Regions from separate parts of the Streptomyces sediminicola genome, predicted to be linked through region 2. Evidence: riboswitches for the same ligand, from Rfam matches in the RefSeq annotation. Region 2 holds a riboswitch; each other region holds the start of a gene.

What was found. Region 2 has a riboswitch for cyclic di-AMP ahead of VM636_RS26080 (C40 family peptidase). Riboswitches for the same ligand answer to the same signal wherever they lie in the genome.
Positions count from the first base shown of each region.
Region 1: another riboswitch for cyclic di-AMP. It lies ahead of VM636_RS16255 (M23 family metallopeptidase); the one in region 2 lies ahead of VM636_RS26080 (C40 family peptidase).
Region 3: another riboswitch for cyclic di-AMP. It lies ahead of VM636_RS07555 (M23 family metallopeptidase); the one in region 2 lies ahead of VM636_RS26080 (C40 family peptidase).
Region 4: another riboswitch for cyclic di-AMP. It lies ahead of VM636_RS18320 (transglycosylase family protein); the one in region 2 lies ahead of VM636_RS26080 (C40 family peptidase).

Region 1 is NZ_CP144555.1:3,708,630-3,715,705, forward strand. Features, by position in the region: gene VM636_RS16230 (DEAD/DEAH box helicase) at 1-50, shown strand, start outside; tRNA gene VM636_RS16235 (tRNA-Lys) at 309-381, shown strand; gene VM636_RS16240 (dihydrofolate reductase family protein) at 633-1,763, shown strand; tRNA gene VM636_RS16245 (tRNA-Met) at 1,838-1,911, shown strand; gene VM636_RS16250 (PP2C family protein-serine/threonine phosphatase) at 2,220-3,392, shown strand; cyclic di-AMP (ydaO/yuaA leader) riboswitch at 3,669-3,826, shown strand; gene VM636_RS16255 (M23 family metallopeptidase) at 3,837-4,868, shown strand; gene VM636_RS16260 (aldo/keto reductase) at 5,144-6,088, shown strand; gene trmB (tRNA (guanosine(46)-N7)-methyltransferase TrmB) at 6,153-6,923, opposite strand.
Region 2 is NZ_CP144555.1:5,904,728-5,911,803, forward strand. Features, by position in the region: gene VM636_RS26050 (adenosylmethionine--8-amino-7-oxononanoate transaminase) at 1-633, opposite strand, end outside; gene bioB (biotin synthase BioB) at 626-1,966, opposite strand; gene VM636_RS26060 (8-amino-7-oxononanoate synthase) at 2,142-3,269, shown strand; gene VM636_RS26065 (DUF397 domain-containing protein) at 3,307-3,573, opposite strand; gene VM636_RS26070 (helix-turn-helix transcriptional regulator) at 3,583-4,443, opposite strand; gene VM636_RS26075 (ATP-binding protein) at 4,657-5,166, shown strand; gene VM636_RS26080 (C40 family peptidase) at 5,361-5,834, opposite strand; cyclic di-AMP (ydaO/yuaA leader) riboswitch at 5,838-6,051, opposite strand; gene VM636_RS26085 (hypothetical protein) at 6,486-6,791, opposite strand; gene VM636_RS26090 (ATP-dependent Clp protease proteolytic subunit) at 6,799-7,076, opposite strand, start outside.
Region 3 is NZ_CP144555.1:1,753,336-1,760,411, reverse strand. Features, by position in the region: gene VM636_RS07570 (DNA topoisomerase IV subunit A) at 1-1,715, opposite strand, end outside; gene VM636_RS07565 (pitrilysin family protein) at 2,001-3,362, shown strand; gene VM636_RS07560 (pitrilysin family protein) at 3,359-4,747, shown strand; cyclic di-AMP (ydaO/yuaA leader) riboswitch at 4,942-5,106, shown strand; gene VM636_RS07555 (M23 family metallopeptidase) at 5,119-5,883, shown strand; gene VM636_RS07550 (HPr family phosphocarrier protein) at 5,987-6,268, opposite strand; gene VM636_RS07545 (bifunctional GNAT family N-acetyltransferase/acetate--CoA ligase family protein) at 6,448-7,076, shown strand, end outside.
Region 4 is NZ_CP144555.1:4,158,020-4,165,095, reverse strand. Features, by position in the region: gene VM636_RS18340 (Ppx/GppA phosphatase family protein) at 1-547, opposite strand, end outside; gene VM636_RS18335 (DUF501 domain-containing protein) at 544-1,155, opposite strand; gene VM636_RS18330 (septum formation initiator family protein) at 1,185-1,661, opposite strand; gene eno (phosphopyruvate hydratase) at 1,781-3,070, opposite strand; gene VM636_RS18320 (transglycosylase family protein) at 3,392-4,153, opposite strand; cyclic di-AMP (ydaO/yuaA leader) riboswitch at 4,158-4,326, opposite strand; gene VM636_RS18315 (transglycosylase family protein) at 4,503-5,450, opposite strand; gene VM636_RS18310 (cytochrome P450) at 5,675-6,967, opposite strand.

The DNA of each region.
Region 1 (7,076 bases), 2.2 Mb from region 2:
CCTCCTTCGGCCGCCGCGACGACAAGCCGCGCTGGAAGCGCAGCGGCTGACGGCACCTGAGCACCGGCAAGGGCCCGCACGATCCCCTCGTGCGGGCCCTTCCGCATTCCCAGCCTGTGACGCCCGTCACTTTTTTCGCCCGCGTCTCCCCGGCGTCAACGCCGTGAACCCCCTCCGCACCCCCCACCAGGAACGGCCCCGAACAGCACGAACGCCGACGTCCCGGACGCGCCGACCGCCCGGATACCCGATCGGAGACACGGCCTCGTCCAGCTATGCTCAATGAGGCAACACCACGCACCACCCCTGGGCCCTTAGCTCAATTGGCAGAGCAGTGGACTTTTAATCCATTGGTTGTGGGTTCGAGTCCCACAGGGCCTACGGCCGCAGGCGGAGCGCATGGACTCCGACCTGCCCGCGAAGCGCCCCGGCCGGCCCGACTGGTCAGGGCGCTTCCGTGAGAGGCGTTCCCCGTACCGGCCCTTGACGTGTGTCACCAGTCGTTCTGAGCACGGGCACTCGGCGCCGTCCGCGGCGGGTGGTGGAGGGGGAGGCGGCGCGGTCCTCGTGGGGCGGTGTGTTTCCGTGCCGTCACCGTGGTCAGCCTGTTCGTCCGTCCAGCCGGAGTGCCGATGCCTCTTCCCTACGTCCTGCTCTCCGCCGCCGTCTCCCTCGACGGGTATCTCGACGACACCGGGCCCGAGCGGCTGCTGCTGTCGGGGCCGGCGGATTTCGACCGGGTCGACGAGGTACGGGCGTCCGTGGACGCGGTGTTGATCGGGGCCGGGACGATCCGGGCCGACAATCCGCGGCTGCTCGTCCACGCGGCCGCGCGGCGGGCCGCGCGGGTCGCCTCGGGGCGGCCGGAGTACCCGCTGAAGGTCACGGTGAGCGGGTCCGGGGAACTGGACCCGGCGGCGCCCTTCTGGCACACCGGCGGAGCCAAGGCCCTGCTGACCACCGACGAGGGCGCCCGGCGGGCCCGCGCGCTCGGCATCGCCGCCGACATCGTGCCGCTCGGCGACCGGATCGACTGGCGGGCCGCGCTGGAGCACCTGCATGACGCGCTCGGCGTCGAACGGCTCATGGTGGAGGGCGGCGGCACCGTCCACACCCAGTTGCTGCAACAGGCACTGGCCGACGAACTCCAGCTCGTCCTCGCCCCGTTGCTCGTGGGGGACCCGCGGGCGCCCCGCATGTTCGGGCCCGGCGCCTACCAGGCCGGGCGGCTGCGGCTGGTGGAGACGCGGCGCATCGAGGACGTCGTCCTCACCCGCTACCTGCCCACCGCCCCCGGCACCGGCCCCGCCGTCACCGCCGCCGACCGGCACTGGCTGGCGCTCGCCTGCGAACTGGCCGAGCTGTGCCCGCCCTCGCGGACCGCGTTCAGCGTGGGCGCGGTCGTCGTCGCCGAGGACGGCACCGAACTCGCCCGGGGCCACTCCCGGGAGGGCGACGACCCGGTCGCCCACGCCGAGGAGGCCGCCCTCGCCAAGACCGACCCCGCCGACCCCCGGCTCGCCACCGCCACCGTCTACAGCAGCCTGGAGCCGTGCGCCCGCCGCGCCTCCCGGCCCGCGCCCTGCGCCCGGCTGATCCTCGACGCCGGGGTGCGCCGGGTGGTCACCGCCTGGCGCGAGCCGGACACCTTCGTGGCGGACGCGGACGGCAGCGGGGTGCTCGCCGCCAAGGGCGCCACCGTCGTCGTCCTGCCCGAGTACGAGGAACGGGCCACCGCGCCGAACCGCCACCTGACCGGCTGAGACGCCCGCCGGGGCGCCTGGGGAAACAGATGTGCGCCGGGCCCCCGGGATGACGTACACTGGAGACACAACGACGCGGGGTGGAGCAGCTCGGTAGCTCGCTGGGCTCATAACCCAGAGGTCGCAGGTTCAAATCCTGTCCCCGCTACTGAAGGCCGGAGGCCGGAATCCTTGAGGATTCCGGCCTCCGGTGTGTTGTCGGTGACGTCCGGCGTGATCGTCGACGTCCCCTGCCGCGCGTGCTCACCGGCCTCCGGCGCTGCTCGGCCGTCGCCGTCGCGCCCGCCCCGCCGCCGTGCCCGCCCCGTCGCCGCCCTGCTCGCGGCGCCCCCCGTTCCGTCATCCGATCGGCCCCGTACCGCTCGCCGCCCCTCCCCGCTCCCGCGAACCTGGACGTCGGGACGGCAAGCGGCACGGCAGCGGGGTGGCGGGAGACGAGTGGTGCGGCCAGGTGACGTGGACGACGAGGGAGCGTTCGCCAGGGCCGGCGGCAGGCTCCCCGGCGACCCCGTGCCCGACCCGGGCCTCGGCGACGCGACCCGGTCCCCCGTGCGCCCGCCCGGGCGCGGCGGGCGCCGCACCCTCGTCCGCGTGCTCCCCGTCCTGATCCTCGTCGTCGCCGTCCTCTACGACCTGTTCACCCCCCGCTCCTTCACCGCGGGGCCGCTCTACACGGCCGCCCCGCTGGTCGCCGCGCCGGTCTACTCGCGGCGCGGCACCGTGCTCACCAGCGCCGCCTCGGTCGTCTCCGTCCTCGCGCTCCAGAGCGGCAAGGGTGTCCTCTACTACGTCGACTCCCTGACCGAACTGGCCACCATCGCCACCGTCGCCGCGCTCGCCATCCTCTTCAACGCCTTCGTCCGCCGCACCGACGAACGCCTTGCCTCCGCCCGCGAGATCGCCGAGGCCGCCCAGCGCGCGGTGCTGCCCGCCCCCGCCGAACGCATCGGCGGCTTCGAGATCGCCGCCCGTTACGAGGCCGCCCAGGCCGACGCCTTCATAGGCGGCGACCTCTACGCCGTGCAGGACAGCGCCCGGGGCGTCCGGGTCATCGTCGGGGACGTCCGTGGCAAGGGCATGGGCGCGGTCGCGGCCGTCGCCGTCGTGATCGGCGCCTTCCGCGAGGCCGCCGAGCAGGAGGCCACGCTGGAGGCGGTCGCGCAGCGGCTGGAACGGGCGCTCGCCCGCGAGGGCACCCGGCGCGAGGGGCTGGACGCCTTCGAGGGGTTCACCACTGCCGTCCTCGCCGAACTCCCGCACGGCGACGGCACCGTCCGCATCGTCAACCGGGGCCATCCGCCGCCCCTGTTGCTGTACGCCGACGGCACCCTCGGCCAGGTGCCCGTGCGCGAACCGGCCCTGCCGCTCGGCATGGGCGACCTCGGCGTCTGGCCCGACCGCGCCGAGGAGTCCTGCTTCCCCGGCGGCGCCACCCTCCTCCTCTACACCGACGGACTGACCGAGGCCCGCGACGAACGGGGGGAGTTCTACGACCCGTACGCCTACCTCGCCGGCCGTTCCTTCCGGCATCCGGCGGAGTTGCTGGACACCCTCGCCGAGGACGTACGCCGCTACTCCGGGGACGGTATGGCCGACGACATGGCGCTGCTCGCCCTCCGCCGCCCCTGATCCGCCGCACCCCGTGAGCCCCGCGTCCGGGACCCGCCGTCACGATCCGTGACCGGACGACCGCCCTGCGCATAACAACTGACACACCATCAGAAAATCGTGGTGTGAGGCGCTCCACCAGAGGCGGGTCAACTCGCCCGGTTTTCACCGGTCGTGGGGCCTAAGTCCGTGCCGGGACCGTTAATGATCAAGAGGAACGGCTTGGATTCCCTGCCCGGTGTCTATTAACGTTCGATAACGCAGCGCGGTCGTCCCAGCCGTCACAGAAGGCGGCTCCGCGCGCACGCGCCGAATCCCGCGAGGGAACCGGGGAACCACCACATTGGGGTGAATCGTGTGTGTGCCGCCGTGGAGACGCGGCCGGTATACGCGCGTAGGAGACCTTCCTGCTCCGAACCCGTCAGCTAACCCGGTAGGCGGAAGGAAGGAAAGGAGCGCGCCCACGTGGCGTCCAACCGGCCCGCCCCCGAGGCTCCGTCCGTACCCGGCGGGTACGACGGCGACACCTTCGTCTACGGCGGTCCCCACCCCGACGACGGCCCCTTCGAGGAGTGGAACCCCACCGCCGACACCGTCCGGCCCGTCCGGGGCAGGCACCGCGTCGCCAAGCAGCGCGGCGGGCTCGCCCGCAGCTCCACGGTCCTCGGCGTCGGCGTCATCGCGGCCGTCGGCGCGGGCGGCATGGCCACCGCCGCCCCCGGCAAGTCGCCCGTCTCGATCTCCTTGCCCGACCTCCCCTCGGTCGGCTCGCTGATCTCCACCCCCGAGCCGGAGCCCGAGGGCTCCAGCACCCCGCTCAGCGGTATCGGCGCCTCCACCGGCGACACCGACGAGGGCGCCGGCGACGCCGGTGAGGCGCTGCGGGCCCGGATCATGGCCCAGGCCGAGCAGCAGCAGGACCAGGTGGCGAGCAAGGCCGCCGCCGAGGCCGCCGCCGCCGCGGAGAAGCAGGCCGTCGAGGCCGCCGCCAAGGCGGAGAAGGAGGCCAGGGCCAAGGCCGCCGCCGCCAAGGAGAAGGCGGAGGAGGAGGCCCGCAGGAAGGCCGAGGCCGAGCGCCTGGCCGAGCTGGCCCGGCAGTACGCGCTGCCGACCTCCGCCTACACGATCACCTCGACCTTCGGGCAGTCCGGCTCCATGTGGTCCTCCGGCTACCACACCGGGCTCGACTTCGCCGCCCCCACCGGCACCCTGATCAAGGCCGTGCACACCGGCACGATCACCGAGGCCGGCTGGGCGGGCTCCTACGGCTACCGCACGATCCTCACCCTGGAGGACGGCACCGAGCTGTGGTACGCGCACCAGTCGTCGATCAACGTCAGCGTGGGCCAGCAGGTCAACACCGGTGACGTCATCGGCCGCGTGGGTGCCACCGGCAACGTGACCGGCCCCCACCTGCACTTCGAGGTCCACCCCGGTGGCGCCGACAGCGGTGTCGACCCGACGGCGTGGCTGCGGGGCAAGGGCCTCGGCATCTGAGGCATCCGGCGCCCCGAGCGCCCGGCATCCGGCACCCCGGGCCGGGCAGCCGGCGCGGCACCCCGCGCCGGCCCGGTGGCGGGCCCCGCCCACCTCGACGCGAGACCCCCGTGGCCCCGCCCCGCGCGGTGACCGCGGCGACCCCCTGGAGGACCCCGGCGGTCCTGGCGGCCAACCCCCCGACGCCAGGGCTGCCGGCTTCCGGCGCGCGGGCCGCCCCGCCGAACGGCCCACCCACGGAATGACCGCGTCCGGCGCGGGCGTTGACGTACGACATGACGTATCCGCGCCCTCTCGGCTCCTCCGGTCTCCAGGTCTTCCCGCTCGCCCTCGGCGGCAACGTCTTCGGGTGGACCGCCGACCGCGACCGCTCCTTCGCCGTCCTCGACGCCTACGCGGCTGCCGGCGGCAACTTCCTCGACAGCGCCGACTCCTACTCCGCCTGGGTGGAGGGCAACTCCGGCGGCGAGTCCGAGACCGTCATCGGCGAGTGGCTCGCCGCGCGCGGCAACCGCGACGACATCGTGATCGCCACCAAGGTCAGCCAGCACCCGGAGTACCGGGGCCTGTCCGCCGGCACCATCAAGGCCGCCGCCGACGCCTCGCTGCGCCGCCTGGGCACCGACCACATCGACCTCTACTACACCCACTTCGACCAGCCCGAGGTACCGGTCGAGGAGATCATCGGCGCCCTCGACGAACTGGTGACGGCCGGCAAGGTCCGGTACATCGCCGCCTCCAACATCTCGCCGGAGCGGCTCGCGAGGTCCCTGGAGTTCTCCGAGCGCGAGGGACTCGCCCGCTACGTCGCCCTCCAGCCCCACTACAACCTGGTCTCGCGCGACACCTACGAGGGCCCGCTGCGCGACCTCGCCGAGCGGTCCGGACTCGGCGCCGTCCCCTACTTCGCCCTCGCGGCCGGCTTCCTCACCGGCAAGTACCGGCCGGGCGTGGAGGTCGACAGCCCGCGGGCCGGGCGGGCCGGCGCCCACCTGGAGAGCGAGCGCGGCCGTCGGGTCCTCGCGGCGCTCGACGAGGTCGCCGGGGCGCACGACGCGCCCCTCGCCACGGTGGCCCTCGCCTGGCTCGCGGCCCAGCCGACCGTCGCCGCGCCGATCGCCTCCGCGCGGACCGTGGAGCAGCTTCCGGCGCTGCTCGGCGTGGCGGAACTGAGCCTCACGCCGGAGGAGATCACCAAGCTGACGGACGCCTCCGCCTGAGCGCGGCGCCGGTACGCGGCCCGGGGCGCCTCGACCGCGCCGGGCCGCCGGTCCGCGTCGGCGGTCAGCCCGTCTCGGGCCGGGCGTGGGGGACGCGGCGGAAGACCAGGTCGTTGACGACGTGCCCCTTCTCCAGGCCCTGCCCCTCGAAGCGGGTCAGCGGCCGGTGCGCGGGGCGGGGGGCGAAGCCGCCGTCGGCCCGGGTGTTCTCGAAGTCCGGGTGCGCGGTGAGCACCTCCAGCATGTGCTCCGCGTACGGTTCCCAGTCGGTGGCGCAGTGCAGTTCGGCGCCGGGGGCCATGCGGGAGGCGGCCAGCGTCAGGAACTCCGGCTGGATCAGGCGCCGCTTGTGGTGCCGCTTCTTCGGCCAGGGGTCGGGGAAGTAGACGCGCAGTCCGGCGAGGGAGTCCGGGGCGAGCATCTCGCGCAGGAGGATGATCGCGTCGCCGTTGGCGACCCGGACGTTGGTCAGCCCGTCGCGTTCGGCGAGGGCGAGCAGGTTGCCCTGGCCGGGGGTGTGCACGTCCACCGCGAGGATGTCGACCCCCGGGTCGGCGGCCGCCATCCGCGCGGTGGCCTCGCCCATGCCGAAGCCGATCTCCAGGACGACGGGGTGGTCGTTGCCGAACAGGGCGGGCAGGTCGAGGACCCGCTGCCCGTCGACGTCCAGGCCCCAGGTCGCCCAGAGCCGCTGGAGGGCGTCCGCCTGCCCGGCGGTGACCCGGCTCCGGCGGGGCTGGAAGCTCCGGATGCGCCGCTCGAAGTGGGAGCCGGCGGGGTCGGCCTTCGGACCGTCCGGGAACCGTGGCTCCCCCTTGGCCCGGGTGTGGCGCAGGGAGCCGCCGGCGGGCGCGGCGGGGGCCGCGGAGGCCGGACGGTGGGCGGGGGTGCGGTGGGAATCAGACACAGTGAGTCGATTTTACGTGGGACGGGCGAGCGCCGGAGCGAGCGCCGGTGTGGGGCCTCGGGAAGGGGGCGGGCGGACCAC
Region 2 (7,076 bases):
GATCACCGCGGCCAGTTCGCCGGCGTGCCGCTCGACCGCCGACCGCAGGTGGTCCGCGTACGCCTCCTCGTACTCCTCTGGCGGCGCGTCCGCGAAGACCTGGCGGGGCAGCACGCCGCCCCACAGCTCGTGCATGCCGCCCTCGGGGTCGCACACCGACATGGGGTGCCAGGTGTCGCCGTGGTAGCCGCCGCGCCAGGTCAGCAGCCGGCGCTTGGCCGGCCGGCCCAGCGAACGCCAGTACTGGAGGCACATCTTGACGGCGACCTCGACGGAGACCGACCCGGAGTCGGCGAGGAAGACGTGCTCCAGTCCCTCGGGCGACACGTCCACCAGGAGCTTCGCCAGCCGTACGGCGGGTTCGTGGGTGAGCCCGCCGAACATCACGTGGCTCATCCGCTCCAACTGCTCGCGGGCGGCCTCGTTGAGCACCGGGTGGTTGTAGCCGTGGATCGCCGACCACCAGGACGCCATCCCGTCGACGAGTTCCGGCGAACCGTCGGCGGGCCGCAGCCGCACCCCGCTCGCCGACTCCACGACGAGCGGGTCCTGCCGGCCCGGCATGGGGCCGTACGGGTGCCAGACGTGCCGCCGGTCGAGGTCGAGCAGCCCGGCCACGGTGAGGTCAGGCATTGGGCGCGAGGTCCGTTCCGGCGCCCCGCCGGCGCACCGCGACCAGGTCGGTCCGGGCCTCGCCCGCCGCCCGCGCGGGGCCGGGAGCGGCCTCGGCGGGACGGGACTCCGCCCCCGCCGCACCGGAACCGCAGGGTCCGCACCCCGCGCCGGATGCGGCACCGGTCCCCGTGCCGCCCGCGCCGGAGGCCGCGCCGCCCCCCGTGTCCGCCGCGCCGGCCGGGGAGCCGGAGCCCGCCCCGGCCGTACCGGAGCCGTGGCCGGACCGCGCCCCCGCCTCGCCGGAACCGCACGGTCCGTCCGCATCGGCAGGTCCGCCGCAGCCGTCCGCGCGGTGGGCCGGCAGCGTCGTCTCGCCCGCGCCCTCCACCTCGAAACCGGCGTCCGCGATCATCTCCAGGTCGGCCTTGCCGGCCTGTCCCTCACTGGTCAGGTAGTCGCCGAGGAAGAGGGAGTTGGCCAGGTGCAGGGCGAGCGGCTGGAGGCTGCGCAGGTGCACCTCGCGCCCGCCCGCGATGCGCACCTCCACGTCGGGGCAGACGAACCGGGTCATCGCCAGGATGCGCAGGCACCGCTGCGGGGTGAGGTTCCACTCCTTGGCGAGCGGCGTGCCCTCGAACGGGATGAGGAAGTTGACCGGCACCGAGTCGGGGTCCAGCCCGCGCAGCGAGAAGACCACGTCGACCAGGTCCTCGTCGCTCTCGCCCATGCCCGCGATCAGACCCGAGCAGGCGGAGAGCCCCGCCGCGTGCGCCCTGCGCACCGTGTCCACCCGGTCGGCGTACGTGTGGGTGGTGGTGATGCCCGCGTAGGCCGCCTCGGAGGTGTTGAGGTTGTGGTTGTAGGCGTCGGCGCCGGCCTCCCGCAGCCGTTCGGCCTGCCCGTCGGAGAGCAGCCCGAGACAGGCGCACACCTCCACGTCCTCGTGGTGGTCCTTGATGGCCCTGATCGTCTCGGAGACCCGGTCCACGTCCCGGTCGGTCGGACCGCGCCCGCTGGCCACCAGACAGACCCGTTTGGCGCCGCCGGAGACGCCCGCGGTGGCGGCCTCGGCCGCCTGACCGGGCTTGAGCCAGGTGTACTTGAGGATGCCGGCCTCGGAACCCAGCCGCTGCGAGCAGTACGAGCAGTCCTCGGGGCACAGGCCCGACTTGAGGTTGACGAGGTAGTTGAGTTTCACCCGGCGGCCGAACCAGTGACGGCGCACCTTGCCGGCCGCGGCCACCACGTCGAGCAGTTCGTCGTCGGACGTGGCGAGGACGGCCAGCGCTTCCCCGCGGGTCGGCGTCTCGCGCCGAAGCCCCTTGTCCACCAGCGTGTTCAGCAGGTCCATGAGAGCCGATCCTGTCGTACGGGACGGCCTCGGGCCAAGGAGACTTCACACAACCCTGACCGATCACCGTGTGGGTATCGCCACACCTCGTACCCCCGTCCGGACCGCTAGTCTCTGTTCACTGCCTACAAAAACCGCCTGCTGACCGCGGTGACGCGAGCCCGGAGGACCACCCATGGCGTTCGGCTGGATCGACGAGCGGCGCCGGGCGCGGCACCGGGCCGGACTGGTGCGCACGCTGCGCCCCCGGGCACCCGGCTCCCCGCTGCTGGACCTGGCGGGCAACGACTACCTCGGCCTGTCGCACCACCCCGAGGTGGTGGAGGGCGCGGCCCGCGCCGCACGGGTCTGGGGCGGCGGTGCCACCGGCTCCCGCCTGGTCACCGGCACCACCGAGCTGCACACCGAACTGGAACGCGAACTCGCCGCGTTCTGCGGGTTCGAGGCCGCGCTTGTCTTCTCCTCCGGGTACGCGGCCAACCTCGCCGCGGTGACCGCGCTGGCCCCGCACGGCTCCCTGATCGTCTCCGACGCGGGCAACCACGCCTCGCTGATCGACGGCTGCCGGCTGGCCCGCGGCACGACCCGGGTCGTCGCCCACGCCGACCCGGAGGCCGTCGGCGAGGCGCTGCGCCGCCACGAGGGCCCGGCGGTCGTGGTCTCGGACACGGTCTTCTCGGTGGACGGGGACGCGGCCCCGCTGGCCGCGCTCGCCGGGGTGTGCCGGGAGCACGGCGCCGGTCTGATCGTCGACGACGCCCACGGCTTCGGCGTCCTCGGCGAGGGCGGCCGGGGCGCTCCGCACGCGGCGCGACTCGCGGGGGCCGAGGACGTGGTGGCGACGCTGACGCTGTCCAAGTCGCTCGGCAGCCAGGGCGGCGCGGTGCTCGGCCCGGCGCGGGTCGTCGACCATCTGGTCGACACGGCGCGGACGTTCATCTTCGACACCGGTCTGGCCCCGGCCGCGGTGGGGGCGGCGCTGGCCGCGTTGCGGCTGCTGCGGGGCGAACCGGAGCGCGCGTCGCGGGCCCGCGCCGTCGCGGGCGCCCTGTACGCCGGGCTGACGGCCGCGGGTCTGGAAGCGGTGCGTCCGGACGCCGCGGTCGTCTCCGTGCGCGCGCCCTCCCCGGAGCGCGCGGTGCGCTGGGCGGCGGACTGCCGTGCGGCGGGCCTGGCCGTGGGGTGCTTCCGCCCTCCTTCCGTGCCCGACGGGGTCTCACGGCTCAGGCTCACCGCCCGTGCGGACCTCTCCGGGGGGCAGGTCGAGCGTGCGGTGCGGGTGATCGGCGAAACGCGGCCATGAGTCGGCGTGCACGGCCGTGTCCCGCCCGGCGGGGTCCCTAGGAACCGGTCCCCGGCAGGGTGCGGGCGGCGCCGGCGGTGAACGACGTCCAGCTCTCCGGGGAGAAGAGCAGGGCGGGTCCGGCCGGGGCCTTGGAGTCGCGCACGGCGAGCCGTCCGGCCCAGGGGCCGGTCGACGGCCGGGCCGTCTCCACGCAGTTGTTCGCTCCGGTGCTGTAACTGCTGCGCAGCCACGCGACGTCGTGCAGTGCGGTGCACGGGGTGCTCGCGGTGCCGGTGGGGGTGTTCCGAGGAAGTGCGGACATGGTGCCTCCTTACGCGCCTGCCGCTGTCGCGGCGATGTAGTCCAACGAGTCCTCGGGCGAAAGGGCATGGGTGACCAGGGCGTCGAAAGCCCCTGAGTACGCCTCTAAGTCTTCTTTCCGGTCCAGATAGACGCTACTCGTCAAGTGGTCAAGAACGACCACGTCGAGATCGGAAGTGTTCGAAAAGGAAAAGATGACGAAAGGGCCGGTGACGCCGATGTGCGCCCCGGCGGAAAACGGCAGCACCTGGAGCCTGACGTGCGGCAGACGTGCCGCCTCCACGAGCCTCGTCAACTGGCGGGCCATCACCCCCGGGCCGCCCACCTCCCGGCGTAGCACCGCCTCGTCCAGGACCGCGTGCAGCGTGAGCGGCTGCTCCGCGCGCAGTACGTCCTGCCGGGTGAGGCGGACCTCCACCAGCGTGTCGAGCCGGTCCTCCGGCTCCCCGTCCACCGCCGCGCGCGTCACGGCGCGGGCGTACTCCGGCGTCTGCAGCAGCCCCGGCACGACCGTGGTCTCCAGGGTGCGCATCGCGCCGGCCTGCGACTCCAGGCTGATGAAGTCCCGGTAGGCCGGCGGCAGCACGCCCCGGTAGGCGTGCCACCAGTGGTGCCGGCCCCCGGGGTCCTCGGAGCCGGCCAGCGTGGCCAGCAGGTCCCGCAACCGCGGGTCGTCCACGCCGTACGCGTCCAGCAGCAGCCTGACGTCGGCGGGCTTGGCCCCGCTGGTGCCGGTCTCGATGCGGCTGACCTTCGACTGGTGCCAGCCCACCAGGCCGGCCGCCTCACCGCTGGTGATCCCCGCCGATGTCCGCAGGGCGCGCAGTTCCGCGCCCAGTTTACGGCGTCGCACCACGGGGCCGTGCTGCATGGGCCACTCCCTTACTTCTCAGGGGCCGCCCAAATACGCTCTGCCGTCGCAGAGTTCACCGCTTCGAGCGACAGATATATGCATAACTTGGTGGATCGGCGCCCTCGGGGGTGCGTTGATGGCACTCTGGCGGCGAAGCACCAGTCCGGGACCGTACTCCAACCGTCCGCTCCGTGTCGGACCGCGGTCCCGTGGGAAAAGGACGGCGTCGCCATGGCAGACCATCTGGAAGCATCCGTCACTCTGCCGAGCGATGCGGTCTCGGTGGCCGCCGCGCGCACCCACGTGATGGGCACGCTCGCCGAGTGGGGCCTGCCCGCCGGGGCGGAGCTGGCCGAGACCGTCCGGCTCGTCGTCTCCGAGCTGGCGACCAACGCGGTCCAGCACACGCTCGGGCAGTCGCCGACCTTCACCGTGGACCTCGGGCTCGACCACGAGGGGTGGCTGCGGGTCGGCGTCACCGACAGCCACCCACGGCTGCCCAAACGGCTGCCGGCCGCCGTCCAGCAGGACAACGGCCGGGGCCTGGTGATCATCCGTTCGCTCACCGCGGAGTGCGGCGGACGGCTCAGGATCCGGCGCACGCGCGAGGGCGGCAAGACCGTCTTCGTCGAACTGCCCTGGCCGGTCCCGCTCGGTCCGGCGGGGCCGGCCGCGGACACCCTGCCCGTCGGTCAGGGTGCCGGACGGGAGACGGCGCGGACCGCTGAGCCGCGGGGCTGAGGCCCGGTACGGCCGCGGCACCGGCCGGCCGGCGACGGGACACCGGTGGCGGCGCGCGGCGACCGGTCCGCGTGCCGAGGTACGGAGGCGCCGTCGCCGCGCCCCGGGCCCGGGGCCGCCCGTGGCGCGCGTGCGTTCCGGTCCGGCCACGGTGGTGACGGCCGGTCAGGGGGCCGCCCCCACCGCGTGCCGGATCACTTGACCCGGCCGTACCAGACGCTCTTGGTCCAGATCTTCTGCAGGCGCACCACGTCCCCGGTCTTCGGGGCGTGCCAGATCTTGCCGCCGCCGGCGTAGATGCCGACGTGGTAGACGCTCCGGCCGGAGTGGAAGAAGACCAGGTCACCGGCCTTGCGACTGCCGGAGGAGATGTGCCGGGTCTTGTTGTACTGCTGGGCGGCGGTACGCGGCAGCTTCTTGCCGGCCTTGTTGAAGGAGTACAGCGTCAGCCCGGAGCAGTCGAACCTGCCAGGACCCGTGGCGCCCCACTGGTAGGGGGAGCCCTTCTTGGAGGCGGCGATCTGTACCGCCTTGGCGGCGTGGGGTGCCGCGGCGGCCTCGGAGGCGGCGCCGGGGATCACGACGGAGCCGCCGACGGCGGCGAGGGTGAGGGCCGAGGCCGTACCGGCACGGGCCATGAGCGACGGGACACGATTGAGCGCAGACATGCGCAACCCTTCGTCAGCCGCCTGTGAAGGATGACCTGTCGGATTCGGGCTGGCGAAGTTGCCCGGCCGCACGTGTGCGGCTTCACCCCAAGGGCTGCTCGGCCCGGCCGTGGCGCGACCGTGCCGGCGACCCGTCGTGCTCGGGTCCTCCACTCCTGCCGATCCACTTCTGTCGACCGGTCGTCCGGGCGGCGGCAGGACTCGGCGTCCACCCGGACCGCCCCGCCGTGGTGGCGGGGGCTTGTCGTCCGAGACGGATCTTGTCCCATCGGAGGACCGAAAACTCCTCGCACAGGTGTGGCTGTGTTGTTACTCACCACTGGCCTGTTCGGGTGGACGGGCCGGTGCCCCGGGTGCCGCCGGGCCCCTCCGGGAGGCCCGGACCAGGAGCGGAACGCGGCATTCCGGCTCCATGGGGCGGGCCGTCGCGCAACCGCGGGGGGACGAAGGAGGGAGGTGATTCTCCACCGAAAGGGGGGAGACCGTTCGGTCCGTTCCACCACCGGGCCGGAGTAGGCCCGAGCCCCGCCCGGTGCCGGCCGGCCGCGCCCCCGACCACCTCCCCCGCGCGGCCCTCGCCGTTCCTCGCCGTTCCTCGCGGCCACCGTCCCGGGTGGCCCGCGCTGCCCGTGACCGGGGCGCGGGGGTGGGTCAGACGTCGTCGGGCGGGAGGGTGACGCGGGCCGTGCGCCGGTCGCCGTCGAGTACCCGCAGCGCCCGGACCAGGGTGGCGGTGTGGAATTCCGTCTCACCGCGCCGGTGCATCAACGCCAGTGCGTCCCGCAGGCCGGCCGCCTTGCCGACCAGTGCCTGGGCGGCGCGCAGCCCGCGGTACGTGTCGCCGTCCCGCGTCGGGTTGACGCGGCCCAGCAGGTCGACGACGTCCAGGTAGCGGTCGATCACCTCGGCCTCGGCGCGCGTCAGCGCGGGCAGCGGCGGCGGTTCCGGGGACGGCATCCGCGGCTCACCTTCCCCCGGGAGCGCGGCGCACCGTGGTGCGGGCGGGGACGATCCGGTCCGCCAGCCCGTAGGCCACGGCCTGCCGGGCGTCGAGGACGGTGACGTGGTCGAGGTCCGCGCTCACCCGGTCCGCGGCGCGTCCGGTGTGCCGGACGAGGATCTCCTCCACGAGGGCGCGGAGCCTGCCCAACTCCTCGGCGCGCACGGCCAGGTCGCTCGCCGTGCCCTCGATCGGCTCCTCGGCCGCGGGCTGGCGGAGCAGCACCCGTGCCCCCGGCAGGA
Region 3 (7,076 bases), 4.2 Mb from region 2:
CGCCCGGCGGAGGTGACCACGCCGATCTCGCCCCGGATGGTGGCGGGCACGGCGGAGGTGATCAGGTCGTGCGGGACGCGCTCGCCCCCGGAGCCCGGGGCCGCCGGGCGGGCGTCGGCGGTGCGGGCGAGCAGACCGGTGGAGGAGAGCAGCACCCGGCACGGGTCGTCGGCCACCTGGAGGGGCACGGCGGTCACCGCGACACCGGCGGACTCCTGCAGGACCGTACGCCGGTCGGTGCCGAACTTCTTGGCCACCGCGGCCAGTTCGCCCGAGACCAGCTTGCGCAGCTCCGTGTCGGAATCGAGGATGCGGGTCAGCTCCGCGATCTCCTCGGTGAGCCGCTCCTTCTCCGCCTCCAGCTCGATCCGGTCGAACTTGGTCAGCCGGCGCAGCGGCGTGTCCAGGATGTACTGGGTCTGCACGTCGCTCAGTCCGAAGCGCTCGATCAGGCGCTCCTTGGCCTGTGCCGAGTTCTCGCTGGAACGGATCAGGCGGATGACCTCGTCGATGTCGACGAGCGCGGTGAGCAGGCCCTCGACCAGGTGCAGGCGGTCGCGGCGCTTGCCGCGGCGGAACTCGCTGCGGCGCCGCACCACCGTGAAGCGGTGGTCGAGGTAGACCTCCAGCAGTTCCTTGAGGCCCAGGGTGAGCGGCTGGCCGTCCACCAGGGCCACGTTGTTGATGCCGAAGGACTCCTCCATGGCGGTCAGCTTGTAGAGCTGTTCCAGGACCGCCTCCGGCACGAAGCCGTTCTTGATCTCGATGACCAGGCGCAGGCCGTGCTCGCGGTCGGTGAGGTCCTTGACGTCGGCGATGCCCTGGAGCTTCTTGGAGCCCACCAGGTCCTTGATCTTGGCGATCACCTTCTCCGGGCCGACCGCGAAGGGCAGCTCCGTGACGACCAGGCCCTTGCGGCGGGCGGTCACCGTCTCCACCGACACCGTGGCACGGATCTTGAAGGTGCCGCGGCCGGTCTCGTAGGCGTCCCGGACGCCGGAGAGGCCGACGATCCGGCCGCCGGTGGGCAGGTCGGGGCCCGGCACGTGCTTCATCAGCGCGTCGAGGTCGGCGTGCGGGTAGCGGATCAGGTGCCGGGCGGCGGCGATGACCTCGCGCAGGTTGTGCGGCGGCATGTTGGTCGCCATGCCCACGGCGATGCCGGAGGCGCCGTTGACCAGCAGGTTGGGGAAGGCGGCCGGCAGGGCCCCCGGTTCCTGCTCCTGGCCGTCGTAGTTGGGGGCGAAGTCGACCGTGTCCTCGTCGATGGACTCGGTCATCAGACTGGTGGCCGCGGCCATCCGGCACTCGGTGTACCGCATCGCGGCCGGCGGGTCGTCGTTGCCCAGCGAACCGAAGTTGCCGTGGCCGTCCACCAGCGGCACGCGCATGGAGAAGGGCTGCGCCATGCGCACCAGCGCGTCGTAGATCGAGGCGTCGCCGTGCGGGTGGAGCTTGCCCATCACCTCGCCCACCACGCGGGCGCACTTGACGTAACCGCGCTCGGGGCGCAGGCCCATCTCGTTCATCTGGTAGACGATGCGGCGGTGCACCGGCTTGAGGCCGTCGCGGGCGTCCGGCAGGGCGCGGGAGTAGATGACCGAGTACGCGTACTCGAGGAAGGAGCCCTGCATCTCGTCGACGACGTCGATGTCGAGGATCTTCTCCTCGTACGCGTCGTCGGGCGGCGGGGTCTTCGTACTACGGCGGGCCATCGCTGCCGGCTCCTTGCTGAAGCGTGGACGGGGATCTGACGCGGACCATTGTGGACCGGGGCACCGACAGGGACAGACGGGGTGGGGTCACGGTCGGCCCGCCCGGCGCCGATCCGCAGCGTACGCCCTCGGCACCGGCGCCCTCGCCACGGTCATCTCGCTGAGGGCGTACGAGGAGCGGGAACTCCACCGGCCGCCCGCGCGCTTGCATACAGTGGCGGGAACGGCGGGAATGCCGCAGTTCCACGCGGTTCCGCACGAGATTTCGCGAGCGAAGGGACGTACATGCCCATGGGTCACACGGCCACAGCCCAGGCAGGCTCCGGGGGCCTGACAGCGACCGAGCACCGCCTGGCCAACGGCCTGCGCGTGGTGCTCTCCGAGGACCACCTGACCCCGGTCGCGGCGGTGTGCCTCTGGTACGACGTCGGTTCGCGCCACGAGGTCAAGGGGCGCACCGGTCTGGCTCACCTCTTCGAGCACCTGATGTTCCAGGGCTCGGGTCAGGTCAAGGGCAACGGGCACTTCGAACTGGTGCAGGGGGCCGGCGGCTCGCTCAACGGCACCACCAGCTTCGAGCGCACCAACTACTTCGAGACCATGCCGGCCCACGAGCTGGAGCTGGCGCTCTGGCTGGAGGCGGACCGGATGGGCTCCCTCCTCGCCGCCCTGGACGAGGAGTCGATGGAGAACCAGCGCGACGTCGTCAAGAACGAGCGCCGCCAGCGCTACGACAACGTGCCCTACGGCACCGCGTTCGAGCGGCTGACCGCCCTCTCCTACCCGGAGGGCCACCCCTACCACCACACGCCGATCGGCTCGATGGCCGACCTGGACGCGGCGACGCTGGAGGACGCGCGGGAGTTCTTCCGCACCTACTACGCGCCGAACAACGCGGTGCTCTCGGTCGTCGGCGACATCGACCCCGAGCAGACCCTCGCCTGGGTCGAGAAGTACTTCGGCTCCATCCCCTCCCACGACGGCAAGCCCGCCCCCCGGGACGGCGCGCTGCCCGACGTGATCGGCGAGGAGCTGCGCGAGGTCGTCGAGGAGGAGGTCCCGGCCCGTGCCCTGATGGCCGCCTACCGGCTGCCGCACGACGGCACGCGGGAGTGCGACGCGGCCGACCTCGCCCTCACCGTCCTGGGCGGCGGCGAGTCCTCCCGCCTCTACAACCGCCTGGTGCGCCGCGACCGCACGGCCGTCGCCGCCGGCTTCGGCCTGCTGCGGCTGGCCGGGGCGCCCTCGCTGGGCTGGCTGGACGTGAAGACGTCCGGTGACGTGGAGGTCCCGGTGATCGAGGCCGCCGTCGACGAGGAGCTGGCCCGCTTCGCCGCGGAGGGCCCCACCGCCGAGGAGATGGAGCGCGCCCAGGCCCAGTTGGAGCGCGAGTGGCTGGACCGGCTCGGCACGGTCGCCGGCCGCGCCGACGAACTGTGCCGGTACGCCGTCCTGTTCGGCGACCCGCAGCTCGCCCTCACCGCCGTCCGGCGGGTGCTCGACGTGACGGCCGAGGAGGTGCGCGAGGTCGCCGCGGCCCGGCTGCGCCCCGACAACCGCGCGGTCCTCGTCTACGAGCCCACCGCAGCCGACAGCGACGCCGCCGAGACCGGCGCCACCGACGAGAACGAGGAGGCGGCCCAGTGACCGACCTGGCCACCATGGAATTCCACCCCCGCCCGCAGTCCGGCGCCGCCCGCCCCTGGGCGTTCCCGGCCCCCGAGCGGGGCTCCCTGGGCAACGGCCTGACGGTGCTGCGCTGCCACCGCCCCGGCCAGCGGGTCGTCGCCGTGGAGGTGCTGCTCGACGCGCCGCTGGAGGCCGAGCCGGCCGGACTCGACGGCGTCGCCACCATCATGGCGCGGGCCTTCTCCGAGGGCACCGACAAGCACACCGCCGAGGAGTTCGCGGCCGAGCTGGAGCGCTGCGGCGCCACCCTCGACGCCTACGCCGACCACCCCGGCGTCCGGCTGAGCCTGGAGGTGCCGGTCTCCCGGCTCGCCAAGGCGCTCGGCCTGGTCGCCGACGCCCTGCGGGCGCCCGCCTTCGCCGACGGCGAGGTCGAGCGGCTGGTGCGCAACCGGCTCGACGAGATCCCGCACGAACTGGCCAACCCCGCGCGCCGCGCCGCCAAGGAGCTGTCCAAGGAGCTGTTCCCGGCCGGCTCGCGCATGTCCCGGCCGCGCCAGGGCACCGAGGAGACGGTCGCCGCCGTCGACTCGGCCGCCGTCCGCGCCTTCTACGAGCGCCACGTCCGCCCCGCCACCGCCACGGCCGTGGTCGTCGGCGACCTCACCGGCATCGACCCGGACGCGCTGCTCGCCGACACCCTGGGCGCCTGGACCGGCTCCACGACCGAGCCGCGTCCGGTGCCGCCGGTGACCGCCGACGACACCGGCCGGGTCGTCATCGTGGACCGTCCCGGCGCCGTCCAGACCCAGCTCCTCATCGGCCGCACCGGCGCCGACCGGCACGACCGCGTCTGGCCGGCGCAGGTGCTCGGCACGTACTGCCTCGGCGGCACCCTCACCTCCCGCTTGGACCGCGTCCTGCGCGAGGAGAAGGGCTACACCTACGGCGTCCGTGCCTTCGGCCAGGTGCTGCGCTCCGCGCCCGACGGCACCGGCGCCTCGATGCTCGCCATCAGCGGCTCCGTCGACACGCCCAACACCGGCCCCGCCCTGTCGGACCTGTGGACGGTGCTGCGCACGCTCGCCGCGGAGGGGCTGACCGACGCCGAGCGGGACGTGGCCGTGCAGAACCTGGTGGGGGTGGCGCCGCTCAAGTACGAGACGGCGGCGGCCGTCGCCGGCACCCTCGCCGACCAGGTCGAGCAGCACCTGCCCGACGACTACCAGGCCGCCCTGTACCGGCAGCTCGCCGCGACGGGCACCGTGGAGGCCACGGCGGCGGTCGTCAACGCCTTCCCGGTGGACCGCCTGGTGACCGTCCTGGTCGGCGACGCCGCCAAGATCAAGGCCCCCGTGGAGGCCCTCGGCATCGGCGAGGTGACGGTCGTCCCGGCCGAGTGAGCGGTCCCGGACGCGTGCGGCGGCCCCGGTGGCAGGACGTCACCGGGGCCGCCCCGTGTCCGAATTGAGGGGGAGGCTGCCCGTCTGCCCTGTGGCGTACGCTACAAAAACCTTGGTGCGTTTGAGGATTGACGCCGGGCCCGTTTAGCTTCGTCCGGGCTGTTCGTCAGGCAGTGCGCCGCGCCCGCGGCACCGGACAGCCATCGCCGAGTCCCCGTACGGCGCGAGCCAGGGGAGCCGGGGACCCGTGTGCAGTCCCTGGGGTGAATCGGACGCCCGCGCGCAGGCGAGGGGGTCCGTAGGAGACCTTCCTGCTCCGAACCCGTCAGCTAACCCGGTAGGCGAGAGGGAAGGAAAGGACCAGCCTCCACATGGCGTTCACGCGCGCCACCGGGAAGCATCGCCGCCCCGGCAAGATGCACCGCACCACCGCCCGCGCGGCGGGTGTCGCCGCCCTCGCCACCGGCGGAGTGGTCGGGAACCTCGCGGCCCCGGCGCTCGCCGACGAGCCGTCCCCGGAGCAGACCGGGCTCACCCCGGTCGTCACCATCGGTGACTCCGTCGCCGGGGAGATCGACGCCCAGGCCGAGTCGCAGAAGCAGGCCGCGCAGCACGCCGCCGCCCGGGAGGCCGCGCAGAAGGCCGCCCGCGAGCGGGCCGCCGAGGCCGCCGCGGAGGCCCGCGAGGCCCAGGAGCGCGCCGCCCGGGAGGCCGAGCGCGAGCGTCTGAACACCTTCGTGGCGCCGATCGCCGGCTCCTATGTCTCCACCGCCTACGGGGCCGGCAGCGCCCTGTGGTCCTCCGGCAGCCACACCGGCATCGACTTCCACGCCGCCACCGGCACCCCGGTGCGGTCGGTCGGCACCGGCACGGTCGTCGAGGCCGGCTGGGGCGGCGCGTACGGCTACCAGGTCGTGATCAAGATGCACGACGGCACGTACACCCAGTACGGGCACCTGTCGTCCATCGGCGTCTTCGCGGGCCAGGCGGTCACCCCCGGCCAGCAGATCGGCCTGGCCGGCGCCACCGGCAACGTCACCGGACCCCACCTGCACTTCGAGGTCCGTTCGGGCGCCGACTACGGCACCGACATGGACCCCGCCGCCTACCTGCGCGGCCACGGCGTCGCGATCTGACGCCGCGGACCGCGCCGGCGCCCGGCGAAGCGAGGGCCCGCCCGAGTCTCCTCGGGCGGGCCCTCGCGTGTCGTGGGGGCGGCGCGGTCCGCGGCGTCCCGGGTCAGACGGTCTCGGGAAGCTCCTCGAGACCCTCGGCGACCAGCTTGGCCAGCCGGTCCAGGGCGATGTCCGCGCCCTCGGCGTCGGAGGCGAGGACGATCTCCTCGCCCCCCTGGGCGCCCAGGCCCAGGACGGCCAGCATGGAGGCCGCGTTGACGGGGTCGCCGTCGGCCTTGGCGATCGTCACCGGGACGCCTGTGGCCGTGGCGGCTCGGACGAAGAGGGAGGCGGGGCGGGCGTGGAGGCCCTCGGCCCAGCCGACGTTGACGCGGCGCTCAGCCATGTGATGCTGCCCTTCGGAGTTCAGGGGTTGTCTAGACCAGTTTCCCATATCGTGAAGCGGCTCCGGACGGGCGTGCGGCGCCCGCCGGGGTGGCGCCCGGACCGCGGCCTCGGTCCGGTCTTCCGTCCTCCACGGCCTGCCCGGCGCCCCTGTCGTACGCGAGCCGTACGCTGGGGCCCATGCAGACCTCGCCGGACCGGCACGAGTACCCCGCCCACTGGGAGGCCGACGTGGTGCTGCGCGACGGCGGCACCGCACGCGTCCGCCCCATCACCGTTGATGACGCGGAGCGCCTGATCAGCTTCTATGAGCAGGTCTCCGACGAGTCGAAGTACTACCGCTTCTTCGCGCCGTACCCTCGCCTGTCCGCCAAGGACGTCCACCGCTTCACCCACCACGACTTCGTGGACCGGGTGGGACTCGCGGCCACGATCGGCGGCGAGTTCATCGCCACCGTACGCTACGACCGGATCGGCGCCGGCGGAACACCCGCCTCCTCCCGCCCCGCCCCCGGCGGCGGTCCCCCGCCCCCCGTCTCCGACGAGGCCGAGGTCGCCTTCCTGGTCCAGGACGCCCACCAGGGCCGCGGCGTCGCCTCCGCCCTGCTGGAACACATCGCCGCCGTCGCCCGCGAGCGCGGCATCCGCCGCTTCGCCGCCGAGGTGCTGCCCGCCAACACCAAGATGATCAAGGTGTTCACGGACGCCGGCTACACGCAGAAGCGCAGCTTCGAGGACGGCGTCGTCCACCTCGAATTCGACCTCGAACCGACCGACCGCTCCCTCGCCGTGCAGTACGCGCGCGAGCA
Region 4 (7,076 bases), 1.7 Mb from region 2:
CCGCCCCGTCGCGCACCAGGTGACGTTCCGTCATCCGCACGCAGCCGATGTCGACGGAGCGGGCGGCGCGCACGCGGTCGTCGCCGACGACGAACTCGGTGGAACCGCCGCCGATGTCCACGACGAGGTACGGTGCGCCGGCCCGGTCCCCGGACGCGGTGGGCCCGGCGAGTTCGCGGGTGGCGCCGGCGAAGGAGAGCGCGGCTTCCTCGTCGCCGGTGACGACCTCCGGCTCCACGCCGAGGATGTCCCGCACGCCGCGCACGAAGTCGTCGCGGTTCTCGGCGTCCCGGGAGGCGGAGGTCGCCACGAAGCGCAGCCGGCCGGCGCCGTGCTCCTCGATGGCCCGCGCGTACTCCCGGCAGGCGGCGAACGTGCGCTCCAGCGCCTCGGGCGCCAGCCTGCCCGTGCGGTCGACGCCCTGGCCGAGCCGCACGATGGTCATGCGCCGGTCCAGGTCGGTCAGGACGCCGGTGGCGGGGTCGGCGTCGGCGATCAGCAGGCGGATGGAGTTCGTCCCGCAGTCGATGGCGGCGACGCGCGTCACCGGCCCTCCCCCTCGGTCCCACCGGTCCGGCCGGCCCCACCGGTGCCGGTGCCGGCTCCGGTGCCTGTTCCGGTTTCGGCGCCTGTCCCGGTTTCGGTGCCGGTGACGCAGGGGCCCTTGCGCCACCACTCGGGCAACAGGGCGAGGGCCTCGTCGCCCAGCGGGTTGACGCCGGGGCCGGCCGCCAGCGAGTGCGCGACCAGCACGTGCAGGCACTTGACGCGGTCGGGCATGCCGCCGGCGCTCGGGAAGCCGGTCAGCTCCTCGATCTCGTCGCGCCGCCGGATGTAGTCCTCGTGCGCGGCCCGGTAGGCGGCGGCCAGGACGGGGTCGGTGGCCAGCCGCTCGGTCATCTCCTTCATCACGCCGTCGGCCTCCAGCGTGCCGATGGCGGAGGCGGCCTTCGGGCACGTCAGGTAGTACAGCGTGGGGAAGGGAGTGCCGTCGGGCAGCCGGGGTGCCGTCTCCACGACGTCCGGCTGCCCGCAGGGGCAGCGGTGCGCGATGGCCCGCAGGCCGCGCGGGGGGCGTCCGAGCTGCTGCCGGAACGCCCGGACGTCCGCGTCGGTGGGTTCGGTGCGCGGGGTGGGCGGCGGAGGGGTCTGCATGACTGTCTTCCGGATGTCTCTCTGTCGGTTCACTGGTCGCGGGCGTCGGACTTGTCGACGCCGTCCCAGAGGTTGCTGTACCAGGGGCGGTCGTCGGCGCCGTCGGCGCCCCGGGAGGGCTCGGAGGCGTCGGGGCCGACCACGACGAAGCCCTTCTCCCCCGGCAGCACGTAGTGCAGCCGCTGCCGGATCTGCTGCTCGGCGTAGGCGTCGTCCTGCCAGCGGGCCTTCAGATCGCGCAGTTCCTCGACCCGGCCCCGGGCGCGCTGCTGCTCCTGGCGCAGGTCGGCGATCTCGGCGCGCTGGGCGACGTACTGCCGTATCGGGTAGGCGAGGGCCACCACCAGGGAGCACAGGACCATGGCGAGCAGCGCCGCGCGGCCGGTGAGCCGGGAGCGGCGGGCCTGGCGCTTGGTCTGCGAACGGTAGACCCGGGCCGCGGTCTGCTCGCCGAGCAGCCTGATCCTGGTCGCGGTGGAGAACCGGTCCCGTTCCTTCACCGCCATGTCCCGCGCCTCCCGTTCGGCTGGTGCGTCGTCCTACGTGCGTACGTCCCCGCACACGGTACGGGACCGGGTACGGGGACGTACGGACGTCGCTGCCTAGGCCGCGGCTGTCGCGGTGCTCACTGGCCCGCGGGACGGAACCGCGGGAAGGCGCTGCGGCCGGCGTAGACCGCGGCGTCGTCGAGGATCTCCTCGATGCGCAGGAGCTGGTTGTACTTGGCGACGCGCTCGGAGCGGGCCGGGGCGCCGGTCTTGATCTGGCCGCAGTTGGTGGCGACGGCGAGGTCGGCGATGGTGACGTCCTCGGTCTCGCCGGAGCGGTGGGACATCATGCACTTGAAGCCGTTGCGCTGGGCCAGCTCGACCGCGTCCAGGGTCTCGGTGAGCGAGCCGATCTGGTTCACCTTGACCAGCAGGGCGTTGGCGGCGCCGTCCTCGATGCCGCGGGCCAGCCGCTCGGGGTTGGTGACGAACAGGTCGTCACCGACGAGCTGGACCTTGTCGCCCAGGCGCTCGGTGATGGTCTGCCAGCCCTCCCAGTCGTCCTCGAAGAGCGGGTCCTCGATGGAGACCAGCGGGTACGCCTCGACCAGCTCGGCGTAGTAGTCGGTCATCTCGGCGGCGGTGCGCTCCTTGCCCTCGAAGACGTAGGAGCCGTCCTTGTAGAACTCGGACGCGGCGACGTCGAGCGCCAGGGCGATCTGCTCGCCGGGCGTGTAGCCGGCCTCCTTGACCGCCTCCAGGATGAGGTCGAGCGCCTCGCGGTTGGAGCCGAGGTCGGGGGCGAAGCCGCCCTCGTCGCCGAGGCCGGTGGCCAGGCCCTTGCTCTTCAGCACCTTCTTGAGGGTGTGGTAGACCTCGGTGCCCCAGCGCAGCGCCTCGGAGAAGGACTCCGCGCCGATCGGGGCGATCATGAACTCCTGGATGTCCACGTTGGAGTCGGCGTGCGAGCCGCCGTTCAGGATGTTCATCATCGGCACCGGCAGCAGGTGCGCGTTGGGACCGCCCAGGTAGCGGAAGAGCGGCAGGTCGGACGCCTCGGAGGCGGCGTGGGCGACGGCCAGGGAGACGCCGAGGATGGCGTTGGCGCCGAGGGAGCCCTTGTTGTCGGTGGCGTCCAGGTCGAACATGGCCTGGTCGATCAGGCGCTGCTCGGTGGCGTCGTAGCCGACCAGCTCCGGGCCGATCTGCTCGATGACGGCGAGGACGGCCTTCTCGACACCCTTGCCCTGATAGCGGTTGGGGTCGCCGTCACGAAGCTCGACGGCCTCGAAGGCGCCCGTGGAGGCACCGGACGGAACGGCGGCACGACCCGTGCTGCCGTCGTCGAGGCCGACCTCGACCTCGACCGTGGGATTGCCTCGGGAGTCCAGGATTTCCCGGGCTACGACGACGTCGATGGACGGCACGAGCATCTCCATTCTCGGGATGTGACGCGTTGTGGCGGGCCGCGGTGGCTCCGCGGCCCACACCTGTGGCTCTGCGGGATGAGCCTAACCGGCTCCGGACGATCGGCCAGCCGGTCGCCCACCCGTCGGACAGAACCGAGAGTAAATTGTTTCCGTACGGAACAAAACAGGGAGGCGAGGACACCGCCCGCCGGGCCGCCGCTCCCGCCGGTAACCCCGCCCCGGCACCCGGGCGCGGAAAAGGCCCCGCCCCGGCGCGTACGGGGGAACACGCGCCGGGGCGGGGGGTCCGGAAGGGACGGGACGGATCGCCCGCGGCCCTTACTTCAGGTGGAGCTGCTGACCCGGGTAGATGAGGTCGGCGTGCTCGACGATGTCCTTGTTGAGCTGGAAGAGCTTGTTCCAGCCGCCCTTGACGCCGTGCTCGGCGGCGATCGCGCTGAGGGTGTCGCCCTTGACGACCTTGTACTCGCCGTCGCCCTTCTTGACCTTCTTGCCGGTCGGGGTGGTGACGGTCTTCTTGGCGGCCGGGCGCTCGGTGGAGCGCGAGGACTGCTGCTCGCCGCGGCTCTGCGAGGAGCCGGTGGACTGCGACTTCGGCTTGGCCGGGGCCTGCGGCTTCGACTGGGCGGAGCCGGAGGACTGCGAGGAGCCGGTGGACTGCGAGGTGCCGGACTGCGAGGAGCCGGTGGAGCCGCCGCCGGTGTACGCGGCGCTCGACAGACCGCGGCCGCAGACCGGCCAGGCGCCCTTGCCCTGGCCCGCGAGGACCTTCTCGGCGACGGCTATCTGCTGGGCCTTGCTGGCCTGGTTGGCGGTCGCGGCGTACTGGGTGCCGCCGTAGGCGGCCCAGGTGGAGGCGGAGAACTGCAGACCGCCGTAGTAGCCGTTGCCGGTGTTGATGGACCAGTTGCCGCCCGACTCGCACTGGGCGACGGCGTCCCACTCGGCGGCGGTGGCGGCGGAGGCGTTGCCGGCCGCCATCAGCGGGGCGGCGACGGCGGCACCGGTGACGCCGGCGACGGCGATCACACGGGTGGCCTTGGACGGACGACGGTGCTTGCCCTTGCCGGAAAACAGCATGGTGGAATCCCCTCACCGACGCCTGCGAGGTGAGCTGTCGGGTTCGGGCCGGTTGAGAGTTGCCCGGCCGCGTCCCTCGCGGGACGCGGCTTCACCCCAAGCCGCTCCGGCTCAACTGCCCGGTGCGGCACTTACCTTGGGTCCCCCGCTCCTGCCTGCGGCGCTTGACGCGACGACTGTTCCCGGACCGCCGCTGGCAGGATTCGGCGTTGCGGCGGTCGGGGCCCGCGGTGGCGAGCGGTCATGACCGTAGCCACGCCGTCGGGGGAAAGACAAAGACGATCAGGGCTTCTGAGACCTATCTCTCACGGAGTTTAAACCGGGCATTCGGCCTGAACCATGACGCTAACTACCCCTGGTTATCGCCCGATTCGCCCGGAATCTCAAGCGTCTGACCGGGCACGATGTGGTCAGGATCGATTCCGACGACACCCTTGTTGCCGGCGTAGAGCGCGGGCCATCCGCCGTCGACGTCAAGGGAGTCGGCGATGCCCCAGAGGTTGTCTCCGGCGCGGACCGTGTACGTGCCGTCCGTGAGGCCCCGGGCGCCGTCGCCGGCGCGCGCGGCGTGGCGGCCGGGGCGGTCGGCCCCGCGCCCCTCGGAGGCGCCCTCCTCGGCACTGTCGCCGCGGTGCCGGCCCGAGGTCTCCTCGCCGGTCTCGGCGAGGCCCGAAGAACCGGCCCGCTGGTCCGAGTCGCCCGATTCGCCACCCTTCGCACCTTCGGCGGAGGAGCCGCCCTGGTTCTGCCCCTGGCCGCCGCCTTCACCCCTCCCCTTCCCTTCGCTCCCGTGGGTGCCGGAATCGGAGGAGTGGCCACCGCCGGACGACGCGCCCGAGGAGGCGTCAGCGGACGGCGAGGGGGAGGCCGAGGGGGACGATCCGGGCGTCGGCGTGCCGAGGCCGGCCAAGCCGGACGAACCGGGCGCCTGGGGGGTCGCCGACGCGGTTCCGCCCGCGGTGCCGGCGTCCACCCCGATCGAGGACGAGCCGTTGCCGAGCCCGGCGAGCGGCCCACAGGTCGGCCAGGCGGCGACACCCTGCTCCGCGAGCAGGTCCTCGGCCACTCTTATCTGCTGCGAGCGGCTGGCCTGGTCGGGGCTGGGCGCGTAGTCGAGACCGCCGAAGCGCTCCCAGTCCGCCTGCGACAACTGCAGGCCGCCGTAGTAGCCGTTTCCGCTGTTCTGGCTCCACGCGCCACCGGTCTCGCACTCGGCGACCCGATCCCAGTTCGCCGCGTCCGCCGCGTGGGCGCCGGTGGCGCCGAGGAGCGGGATCGCGATGGCGGAGCCGGTCACTCCGGCGGCGACGACCAGGGCGGGAGCCTGGCGGGGGCGACGGTGACGACCGTTCCCGGAGAGCATGCGACAACCTTTCGCGAGGCAGCGATGAGCACGTGGCGGTTGATGCGGGGCACCACGTTGATCCGTGAACGTATAGGCAGACGATCACTTGTCACAAGTTCATGCCGCGCAGATCACATGACGGTCACGAAGGTGAGCGCCTGTCATCTTCGCTCTTGTCACGGACCGTCGACGGGCCCTGACGGAACCGGTGTGAAGGACACCGGCAGCGTCCGCAGTCCCCGCATGATGAGACCACCGCGCCAGCGTAGTTCGGCGGGTTCGGCCGCGAGGCGCAGATCCGGCAACCGGGTCAGCAGGGTGGCGAGCGCGGTCTGCCCCTCCAGCCGGGCCAGGGGGGCGCCGAGGCAGTAGTGGATGCCGTGGCCGTAGCCGAGGTGCTGGTTGTCGCGGCGGGCCAGGTCCAGCGTGTCCGGGCCGGGGAACCGCTCCGGGTCCCGGTCGGCGGCGGCCAGCACCACGAGGACCGGGTCCCCGGCCGCGATGTCCTGCCCGCCGAGGGTCAGCGGGCGGGTGGCGAAGCGCCAGGTGGCCAGCTCCACCGGGCCGTCGTAGCGCAGCAGCTCCTCGACGCCGGTCTCCAGCAGCCCGTGCTCGCCCGCGGCGAGGGAGTCCTGGAGGAGGGCGCGCTGCCCGGGGTGGGTGAGCAGGGCGTAGGTGCCGTTGCCGATGAGGTTGACGGTGGTCTCGAAACCGGCGAAGAGCAGGATGAACGCCATCGCCGCGGCCTCGTTCTCGGTGAGGTGCTCCCCGTGGTCCGAGGCGCGGATGAGACCGGAGATGAGGTCCTCGCCGGGGCCCGCTTCGGGCGGCAGCGCCGCCCGCTTGCGGTGGATCAGGTCGGCGAGGTAGCCGCGCATCTTCTTGACCGACCGCGCCACCCCGCCCCGCGGGCCGCCGCCGTGGCGGATCATCATGCCCGCCCAGTCGCGGAAGTCGTCCTGGTCCTCGCGGGGGACGCCGAGCAGGTCGCAGATGGCGTAGATGGGCAGCGGGAAGGCGAACTCGTGGATCAGGTCGGCGGAGCCGGTGCCGGCGAAGCGGTCGATCAGTCCGTCCGCCAGCTCCTGCACCCGCGGCGCGAACTCGGCGACCCGGCGGGGGGTGAACGCCTTGCTGACCAGCCGGCGCAGCCTGGTGTGGTCCGGCGGGTCGATGTTCAGCAGATGCGTCATCAGCTCGGCCTTGCGCTCCCCCGGGATGCCCGTCTTGCCCCGGGCGTGCGCCGGCTCGTCGTGGTGCGCCGGGTTCTTCGACAGCCGGGGGTCGGCGAGGGCCTGCCGGGCGTCGGCGTACCGGGTGACCAGCCATGCCTCCACCCCGCTCGGCAGGGTCGTGCGGTGCACGGGCGCGTGCGCGCGCAGCCAGGCGTAGGCGGGGTACGGATCGGCGGCGAACTCCCAGGTGAAGAGCTGGGGGGCGGGGCCGTCGGGCACGGGCTGGTCGGTCACCCCCCGACCGTATCGGTCACGGCCGGGGGCGACCGACACGGTCGGGACGCCCTCCGGCGGGGGCGGTCCGTGAGGCGCGGGGCCTCCGGCGCCGGGGCGGTGCGCCGGA